Regions from separate parts of the Enterobacter mori genome, predicted to be linked through region 1. Evidence: predicted binding sites of a transcription regulator. Region 1 holds the regulator's gene; each other region holds the start of a gene.
The links. Region 1 encodes CRP, which controls carbon source genes, mostly activating them, when cyclic AMP is high. Its sites were predicted from a motif close to ATGTGANNNNNNTCACAT; they were not measured.
Positions count from the first base shown of each region.

Region 1 (3,279 bases):
TGGGGCTGGCGATGGAGTTAATTATGACGCCGCTGGTCCAGCGACTGATGGAAGGGAAGCAGATTGCGTGAGTTGTTTTGCCCGGTGGCGCTGCGCTTACCGGGCCTACGTTCGTGCTTTTGTAGGGCGGGTCAGCGAAGCGCCACCCGCCAAAAGATTATGCCTCGATCACTTCATACGAATGGGTGATTTTTACCGCTTTTTCCAGCATTAACGCCACTGAGCAGTACTTCTCCGCAGAAAGGTCTACGGCGCGTGATACTGCGGCATCTTTCAGTTCTTTCCCGGTCACGATAAAGTGCAGATTAATGTGGGTGAACAGGCGTGGCGCCTCTTCGCGACGTTCGGAAGTAAGCTTCACTTCGCAATCGGTCACATCATGACGACCTTTTTGCAGAATCGACACCACGTCAATTGCGCTGCATCCACCCGCTGCCATCAGCACCATTTCCATTGGGCTTGGGGCTTTATCGCCGGAGTTACCGTCCATCAAAATCTGGTGTCCTGACGCGGACTCGCCCAGGAACGTTAAACCTTCAACCCACTTCACGCGCGCTTGCATATTCTTAAACTCCAACGTTGCATTTTTGGTGACAGATTACGCGTGCGTTACATTTCTCGCAATGGAAGGCGACCTGCATCATGCTGAAGCGAGACACCAGGAGACACGCGGCGAAAGCTATGCTAAAACACTCTGGATGCTACAGTAATACATTGACGTTACACATGTATGCAGAGGACATCAAACTTTACTGGCTGCGAAACGTTACGGTAGCCGACTTCCCAGGGTATGGGTAAGAATTCGATTGCAACCCCAGAGTCCGGATGCATCTTATGACTCTGGTGACAGCTTATAACAGAGGATAACAGCGCATGGTGCTTGGCAAACCGCAAACAGACCCGACTCTCGAATGGTTCTTGTCTCATTGCCACATTCATAAGTACCCATCAAAGAGCACGCTGATTCACCAGGGTGAAAAAGCGGAAACGTTGTATTACATCGTTAAAGGCTCGGTGGCAGTGCTGATCAAAGATGAAGAAGGGAAAGAGATGATCCTTTCTTATCTGAACCAGGGCGATTTCATCGGTGAACTGGGCCTGTTTGAAGAGGGCCAGGAACGTAGCGCCTGGGTTCGTGCAAAGACAGCATGTGAAGTGGCTGAAATTTCTTACAAGAAATTCCGTCAGTTGATTCAGGTTAACCCTGACATCCTGATGCGTCTTTCTTCACAGATGGCGCGCCGTCTGCAGGTGACGTCTGAGAAAGTGGGTAACCTCGCCTTCCTGGACGTGACCGGTCGTATCGCGCAGACACTGCTGAACCTGGCGAAACAGCCAGACGCCATGACCCACCCTGACGGCATGCAAATTAAAATTACCCGCCAGGAAATTGGTCAAATCGTCGGTTGCTCCCGTGAAACAGTGGGCCGTATCCTGAAAATGCTGGAAGATCAAAACCTGATCTCCGCCCACGGTAAAACCATCGTGGTTTACGGAACGCGTTAATTCCGCTTAAACGGCGTGCCATCGCAAGGTGTCACGCCGTTTTTGTCTCTACTCCCCATGTGGCGCAGGCTGATCTATCACCCGGAAGTTAACTACGCACTGCGACAAACGCTGGTGTTGTGCCTTCCTGTGGCCATAGGGCTGATCCTCGGACACCTCCAGCAAGGTCTGCTGTTTTCCCTCGTTCCCGCCTGCTGCAACATTGCCGGTCTGGACACGCCGCATAAGCGCTTTTTCAAACGTTTGATCATCGGTGGCTGCCTGTTTGCTGGCTGTAGTCTCGCCGTACAGCTCCTGCTTGCCCGTGATATCCCGCTGCCGCTGATCCTGACCGTGCTGGCGATGACGCTTGGCGTGACGGCGGAAATCAGTTCGCTGCATGCGCGCCTGCTGCCCGCCTCGCTGATTGCGGCTATCTTCACCCTGAGCCTCGCCGGGAATATGCCGGTGTGGGAGCCGCTGCTGATCTACGCCCTTGGCACGCTCTGGTACGGGGTGTTTAACTGGTTCTGGTTTTGGCTGTGGCGGGAACAGCCGCTGCGTGAATCCCTGAGCCTGCTCTATGTGCAGCTTGCGGATTACTGCGAAGCCAAATACACCCTGCTCACCCAGCATACCGACCCGGAGAAATCTCTGCCGCCGCTGCTGACGCGCCAGCAAAAGGTTGTCGACCTGATAAGCCAGTGCTACCAGCAGCTGCACATGCTTGCCGCCAACAAGAACCACGAATACAAACGGCTGCTGCGCACCTTCCAGGTAGGGCTGGACCTGCAGGAGCATATCTCCGTCAGCCTTCACCACCCGCAGGAGGTGCAAAAGCTGGTGGAGCGTAGCCATGCCGAAGCGGTGATCCGCTGGAACGCCCAGACCGTCGCAGCGCGGCTGAGGGTACTGGCTGACGATATTCTCTATCACCGCTACCCCACGCGATTTAACATGGACAAACAACTCGGCGCGCTGGAGAAAATTGCCCGTCAGCACGCGGATAACCCGGTCGGCCAGTTTGCCGCCTGGCACTTCAGCCGCATCGCCCGCGTGTTGCGTACTCAGCGTCCGCTTTATCCGCGTGACCTTATGGCGGATAAGCAGAAACGTCTGCCGCTGCTGCCCGCGCTCAAAAGCTATCTGTCACTGAAATCCTCCGCCCTGCGCAACGCGGCGCGGATAAGCGTGATGCTGAGCATTGCCAGCCTGATGGGCATGGCGCTGCACCTGCCGAAACCCTACTGGATTTTAATGACCGTGCTGTTTGTCACACAGAACGGCTACGGGGCCACGCGAGTACGTATCTTCCACCGGGCTGGCGGAACGCTAGCCGGGCTGATTATTGCGGGCGTGACGCTTCACTTCCACGTGCCGGAAGGCTATACGCTGGTCGGGATGCTGGCGATCACCATGGTGAGCTATCTGATCATCCGTAAAAATTACGGCTGGGCGATGGTGGGCTTTACGGTCACGGCGGTGTACACACTGCAGCTGCTCACGCTCAACGGCGAACAATTTATCGTGGCTCGTCTGGTCGATACGCTGATTGGCTGCCTGATTGCCTTCGGCGGCATGGTCTGGCTGTGGCCGCAGTGGCAGAGCGGGTTGCTCAGGCAGAACGCCCATGACGCGCTGGAAGCCGACCAGCAGGCCATTCGCCTGATCCTCAGCGACGACCCGCAGCCCTCCCCGCTGGCGTATCAGCGGATGAAGGTCAACCAGGCGCACAACGCCCTGTTTAACTCGCTCAACCAGGCCATGCAGGAGCCGGGGTTTAACTCGCACTAT
Region 1 covers NZ_CP104285.1:4,345,638-4,348,916, forward strand. Annotated here, with positions in the region: gene N2K86_RS20630 (phosphoribulokinase) at 1-71, shown strand, start outside; gene N2K86_RS20635 (OsmC family protein) at 158-562, opposite strand; gene crp (cAMP-activated global transcriptional regulator CRP) at 874-1,506, shown strand; gene N2K86_RS20645 (YccS/YhfK family putative transporter) at 1,564-3,279, shown strand, end outside.

Region 2 (3,279 bases), 1.2 Mb from region 1:
TGGTTGAGGAAAGCACGGCGTTCCATTCTGGAATGTCTGGTATGCTCAAAATTCATGATGTGATCCGTGGCACATTTCCGGGTTTAATTGTATGATGAATGCGTTTCATCAAGGACTTTCACCATGAGCAAATCACTGAATACAATCTGGCAGTATCTGCGCGCATTCATCCTGATTTACGCCTGCCTGTACGCCGGGATTTTCATCGCCTCGCTGCTGCCGATCGTCATTCCCGGCAGCATTATCGGCATGCTGATCCTGTTTGTGCTGCTGGCTTTACAGGTGCTGCCCGCGAAGTGGGTCAATCCAGGCTGCTTCGTCCTTATCCGCTACATGGCGCTGCTTTTCGTGCCCATCGGCGTAGGCGTCATGCAATATTACGACGTGCTCAAAGCGCAGTTCGGCCCGATTGTCGTCTCCTGTGCGGTCAGTACGCTGGTGGTGTTCCTGGTGGTAAGCTGGAGTTCGCACATCGTGCATGGCGAACGTAAAGTGGTCGGGGAGAAAACAAAAAAATGATGGCCAATATCTGGTGGTCGCTGCCGTTAACTCTGGCGGTGTTCTTCGCTGCACGTAAACTTGCCGTACGCTTCAAAATGCCGTTGCTCAACCCGCTGCTGGTGGCGATGGTGGTGATTATTCCCTTCCTGCTGCTTACCGGTATTCCCTACGAACGCTACTTCGCAGGGAGTAAAGTTTTAAACGATCTGCTGCAGCCCGCCGTTGTCGCGCTGGCGTTTCCTTTATATGAACAGCTGCACCAGATCCGCGCCCGCTGGAAGTCCATCATCACCATCTGCTTTATCGGTAGCCTGGTGGCGATGATCACCGGCACCTCGGTGGCCCTATTAATGGGAGCCTCGCCGCAGATTGCCGCCTCTATTCTGCCAAAATCCGTCACCACACCTATTGCGATGGCCGTAGGCGGCAGCATCGGTGGCATTCCGGCCATCAGTGCCATGTGCGTGATTTTCGTCGGGATCCTGGGCGCGGTGTTTGGCCATACCCTGCTGAATCTGATGAAGATCCGCACCAAAGCTGCACGCGGTCTGGCGATGGGGACCGCGTCACACGCGCTGGGCACCGCGCGCTGCGCCGAAGTGGACTATCAGGAAGGCGCGTTTAGCTCGCTGGCGCTGGTCATCTGCGGGATTATCACCTCCCTGATTGCCCCCTTTGTCTTCCCGATTATTCTGGCGGTGATGGGCTAAAATTTGCGATGCGTCGCGCAATTTTCATTTTGTTTTCATAAGTTGCATACATAATGAGAAGTGGATCACATATAAAGCCCCGACGGCTCCGTACACTACCGATCCATTAACCTTTATGAGGCAAACGCCATGCACCCACGTTTTCAAGCTGCTTTCGCCCAGCTTGCAGAGAATTTGCAATCTGCCCTGGCGCCGGTTCTGGCGGATACCCATTTCCCCGCCCTGCTGACGGCGGAGCAGGTCACGACGCTGAAACAGGCAACGGGACTGGATGAAGACGCGCTGGCTTTCGCACTGCTGCCCCTGGCTGCCGCCTGCGCGCGTGCCGACCTTTCCCACTTCAACGTCGGTGCCATTGCACGCGGCGTAAGCGGAACCTGGTACTTCGGTGGAAACATGGAGTTCCTCGGTGCGACCATGCAGCAAACCGTTCACGCCGAGCAAAGCGCCATCAGCCACGCCTGGCTGCGCGGTGAAAAAGCATTGAGTGCCATCACCGTTAACTACACCCCTTGCGGTCACTGCCGTCAGTTTATGAACGAGCTGAACAGCGGGCTGCAGCTGCGCATCAACCTGCCAGGCCGCGCGCCGCACACGCTGGGGGATTACCTCCCGGACGCTTTCGGTCCTAAAGATCTCGAAATTAAAACGCTGCTGATGGACGAGCAGGATCACGGTTTCGCCCTGTCCGGCGATGACCTGAGCGAAGCGGCCATTCGTGCGGCGAACAAGAGCCATACGCCGTACAGTCAATCGCCAAGCGGCGTGGCGCTACAGTGCCGCGATGGGCGTATCTTTACCGGCAGCTATGCGGAAAACGCCGCGTTCAACCCGACGCTGCCTCCGCTGCAGGGCGCTCTTAACCTGCTGAGCCTGAACGGCTATGACTATCCTGACATTCAGCGCGCCATTCTCGCAGAAAAAGCCGATGCGCCGCTGATCCAGTGGGACGCCACCGCCGCGACGCTGAAAGCGTTGGGCTGCACCACAATCGACCGCGTGCTGCTTGCCTGAACCTTCCGGCGGGCAGAAATGCCCGCCCGTTTGCTGAAAAAGCCCTCAGTTGATTCACCGTTTCTTGCGCTAAACAGGCGGGTAAAGTAGCCTGAGTGAACTTTCATCCACGAACGAGCCATCTCCATGTTAAAGCGCGTTTTTTACAGCCTGTCTGTCCTGGTCGGCATACTGCTGTTGATCGTGCTCGGTCTCGACCGCTGGATGAGCTGGAAAACCGCTCCCTACATTTTTGACGATCTGCAGGACCTGCCCTATCGTCAGGTAGGCGTGGTGCTCGGCACCGCCAAGTATTACCGCACCGGCGTGATCAACCAGTATTACCGCTACCGCATTCAGGGCGCGCTGAACGCTTACAACAGCGGCAAGGTGAATTATCTGCTGCTGAGTGGCGATAACGCCCTGCAGAGCTACAACGAACCGGTGACGATGCGTAAGGACCTGATTGCCGCAGGCGTCGATCCTGCCGATATCGTGCTCGACTACGCCGGGTTCCGCACCCTGGACTCCATCGTGCGCACCCGCAAGGTGTTCGACACTAACGATTTCATCATCATTACCCAGCGCTTCCACTGCGAGCGCGCGCTGTTTATTGCGCTGCATATGGGTATCCAGGCTCAGTGCTACGCCGTCCCGTCGCCAAAAGACATGCTGAGCGTGCGCGTGCGCGAGTTCGGTGCCCGCTTTGGCGCATTAGCCGATCTCTACATCTTCAAACGTGAACCGCGCTTTTTAGGCCCGCTGGTGCCGATCCCGGCAATGCATGAGGTGCCGGAAGATGCGCAGGCTTATCCGGCGGTGACGCCAGAACAACTGCTCGATCTGCAGAAAAAAGAGAAAAAATAGCCTCCGTTTATCGTTTCTTTACGCCGGATGCCACGCTTTTTATCACCTCTTTACACCTGACCTTTTACCCTGAGTTCATTGCCGCTACGGCTTCATTGAAGACTGACTATGAACTCGATAATGAACGCGTTTTTCCTGAAAAGTCTCCGCCCGTACTTTAATTTCCCGGGCTTATCGCTGCCGACCGCGCTAAATTCCGGCCTCTATC
Region 2 covers NZ_CP104285.1:3,134,361-3,137,639, forward strand. Annotated here, with positions in the region: gene N2K86_RS14785 (CidA/LrgA family protein) at 124-519, shown strand; gene N2K86_RS14790 (CidB/LrgB family autolysis modulator) at 516-1,211, shown strand; gene cdd (cytidine deaminase) at 1,341-2,225, shown strand; gene sanA (outer membrane permeability protein SanA) at 2,352-3,071, shown strand; gene N2K86_RS14805 (glutamine synthetase family protein) at 3,192-3,279, shown strand, end outside.
Region 2: a site for CRP is predicted at 1,265-1,282, ahead of cdd (cytidine deaminase). Genes of this name have one in related genera too.

Region 3 (3,279 bases), 320 kb from region 1:
GCTGAAGGAGTGGAACAACGCCGGGCGTCGTCCGGTGGGCGTCCTGAGCCTGGGCTGCGTGGTGATTATCATTGCCGCCAATATCGTTGGCCTCGGCATGGCGAACTGATTACGCCGCCTTTCGACTGCGATGACGCCATTGAACCGGCGTCATCCCCACCTCGCGGTTAAACACCACCGAAAAGTAGTTACTGTCCTCAAATCCGCAGCGCATCGCCACTTCACTCACCATCAACTCCGTATGCTGCAGCAGATACTGGGCGTGGCAGATGCGCAGCTGGCGCAGGTAGTGGTTCACCGTCATCCCCGTCTGGGTGCGGAACTGCTGGCGCAGCGCGCGCTCGCTGCACTGCTCCTGCTCGCAGAATTTTTCCAGCACGAAGCTTCTGTTCAGGCTGCCCGCAAGCGTGGTGATGAGCTTATCCAGCAGCGCTTCCTGCGTCGTGGCAGAGGGGTTATCGGTGGCGTAGCGGTGGCGCTTCAGCGTCATCACCAGCTGGGCGAAAAGCAGCTCCGCCATCTGGTTGGCGACCGGGTCGCTCTTCTGGCTCTCCTGCTCAAGCTGAGAAATGACCTGCCGAACCTGGGTCATGCCGCTGCTGCTTAACCGCCAGTGCGGGGAACCTTTATCATCAAGAAAACCCGGAATATTCGCGGCCCAGTCCACGTTAAGCCTGAGCCTGTCCGGGCAGTAAATAACGTTTTGCAGCACCAGGTCGTTAACCGAGGCGTAGGAGTGTTTATCTTCGGCGCGGATATAGAACAGATCCCCGCGGGTGATGCGGTAGGGCCGGTCGTTGAGAACATGAAGGCCGTTGCCGCGCCACACCAGCACCAGCTCGCAAAACTCGTGGGTATGCTCGGCAAAGACGTTTTGCGGGTAGCGGTCCGCCACCGCGACGGCCTGACTCGCGGAGGCAAAAAAATCATCTTTGCGAAGGATTAACTGAGCAGCCACACCACGACCTCTGTGCCGAAAAACCAGACATTATTAGCTTTATTGCGGCAATAAAACGGTGACTGCCCTCGCGTTACTGAAGCAACGCGTCTTTTCCCTGACGAATATCGCGCGGCGACCAGCTAAACTCCCGACGGAAAAGCGTCGAAAAGTGGTTACTGTCGCCGAAACCGCAGCGATAGGCGATATCCGTGACGCTTTCGTCCGTATGACGTAAAAGATGACGCGCTTTGATTAACCGCAGGCGATTAAGATAGCGCTGCGGCGTCAGCCCGGTGTGCTGCTTCAGCTGGCGATGCAGGGTGCGCAGCGACAGCGAAAAATCATCCGCCAGCGTTTCCCAGCAAACATCTTCGGCGAAATGGTCTTCCAGCCAGGCCATTAGATGGTTCAGCCGGGCGTCGTTGTTTTCCAGCCCCTCCACCAGGCTACTGCGGCGCAGTAGCACCAGCAGCTGCATGAACAGCAGCTCGCGCGTGGCAATGGCGTGCGTCTCCTGCCCATCCTCGCTCTGCTCCATCTGGCTCACCAGCTGCCGCACCTGCTGTAAGGTGGACTGGTTCACGCGCCAGTGCGACGGATAGTGCCCGTCCTTTTCCTGCGGCAGCAGCTGGTTTAAACCAGAAAGAAACTGGAACGCGTCCGGGGAACGATAGAGCACGTTGGTCAGACACAGGTTGTCGGTATGTTCATACAGGTGCCTGTCGTGGTCGCGCACAAAGCACACGGTGCCGCCGCTGATGGTGTACGGCTGGCCGTTAAACACGTGAATGCCCGTCCCGTGTTCAACAATCACAATCTCATGAAAATCATGATGATGTTCAGGGAACGCAGCCTGAGGGAGCCGCGGCTCAATCGCGACGGGCGACCCTCCCGAAGGAAAAAAATCCACGCTGTGTAGTACGGTCATAACGGCCCCCACCAATGAGAAATGTTCTCAAAATAGTAATTAAGGCCTTTCATGCTCACCTTAAATTTTCGGCAGCAAACGTCGCAAAAGCTGTCCGTTTTTCAAGAAACCGGCGGAAAGATCGGGAAATGCGGTAAGCGTCACACTGCCTGAAAACCCCGCCATTACTGGAAACTGTGAACTCCCTCACGTTCACCTTTGCTTTCTTGCCAGCGCCGGATTTGGCCTGTCAGTGGCGAGAAGGTGGCTTTTTCTTCCCTTTCTTACACTCACCGCTAATGACTTAAGAAAGGACCTGACCATGACTTTTCGCCATTGTGTGGCAGTCGATTTAGGCGCATCCAGCGGCCGCGTAATGCTCGCCACCTGGGACTGCGACCAGCGCACACTTTCGCTTCGCGAAATGCACCGCTTCGCCAACTGCCTGCAAAAGCAGGACGGTTTTGAGACCTGGGATATCGATGCCCTGGAAGCGGAGATCCGCATCGGGCTGAACAACGTCTGCAACGACGGCATTCGTATCGACAGCATCGGCATTGATACCTGGGGCGTGGATTATGTGCTGCTGGACGGTAACGGTGAGCGCGTCGGCCTGCCCGTCTCCTACCGCGACAGCCGCACCGACGGCCTGATGGCGCATGCCATCGCCCAGCTTGGTAAGGACAACATCTACGGGCGCAGCGGCATTCAGTTTCTGCCATTTAACACGCTGTACCAGCTGCGCGCCCTGGTTGAGCAGCAGCCGGAGCTGGTCGCGAACGTGGCCCACGCGCTGCTGATCCCGGACTACCTGAGCTACCGCCTGACCGGCAATATGAACTGGGAGTACACCAACGCCACCACCACCCAACTGGTGAACATCAACACCGATAACTGGGACGAAAACCTGCTGGCATGGACGGGCGCGTCGCCGTCCTGGTTCGGCACGCCAACGCATCCCGGCAATGTGATCGGTCAGTGGATTTGCCCGCAGGGGAACGAGATCCCTGTCGTCGCCGTCGCCAGCCACGATACCGCCAGCGCGGTCATCGCCTCACCGCTCGCCAGCGAAGACGCGGCGTATCTTTCTTCCGGCACCTGGTCGCTAATGGGCTTTGAGAGCAAAACGCCGTACACCAGCGATGCCGCGATGGCGGCAAACATCACTAACGAAGGTGGCGCGGAAGGGCGTTACCGCGTGCTGAAAAACATCATGGGCCTGTGGCTGCTCCAGCGGGTGCTGAAAGAGCAGAACATCACCGACCTGCCTGCGCTTATCGCGGAAACCGAAAAGCTGAAGGCCTGCACCTTCCTGATCAACCCGAACGATGACCGCTTTATCAACCCGGCGCACATGAGCGCCGAAATCCAGGCCGCCTGCGTCGAGGCCGGGCAGCCGGTGCCGTCCAGCCCGGCAGAGCTGGCGCGCTGC
Region 3 covers NZ_CP104285.1:4,661,187-4,664,465, forward strand. Annotated here, with positions in the region: gene rhaT (L-rhamnose/proton symporter RhaT) at 1-109, shown strand, start outside; gene rhaR (HTH-type transcriptional activator RhaR) at 110-958, opposite strand; gene rhaS (HTH-type transcriptional activator RhaS) at 1,032-1,868, opposite strand; gene rhaB (rhamnulokinase) at 2,170-3,279, shown strand, end outside.
Region 3: a site for CRP is predicted at 1,997-2,014, ahead of rhaS (HTH-type transcriptional activator RhaS). Genes of this name have one in related genera too.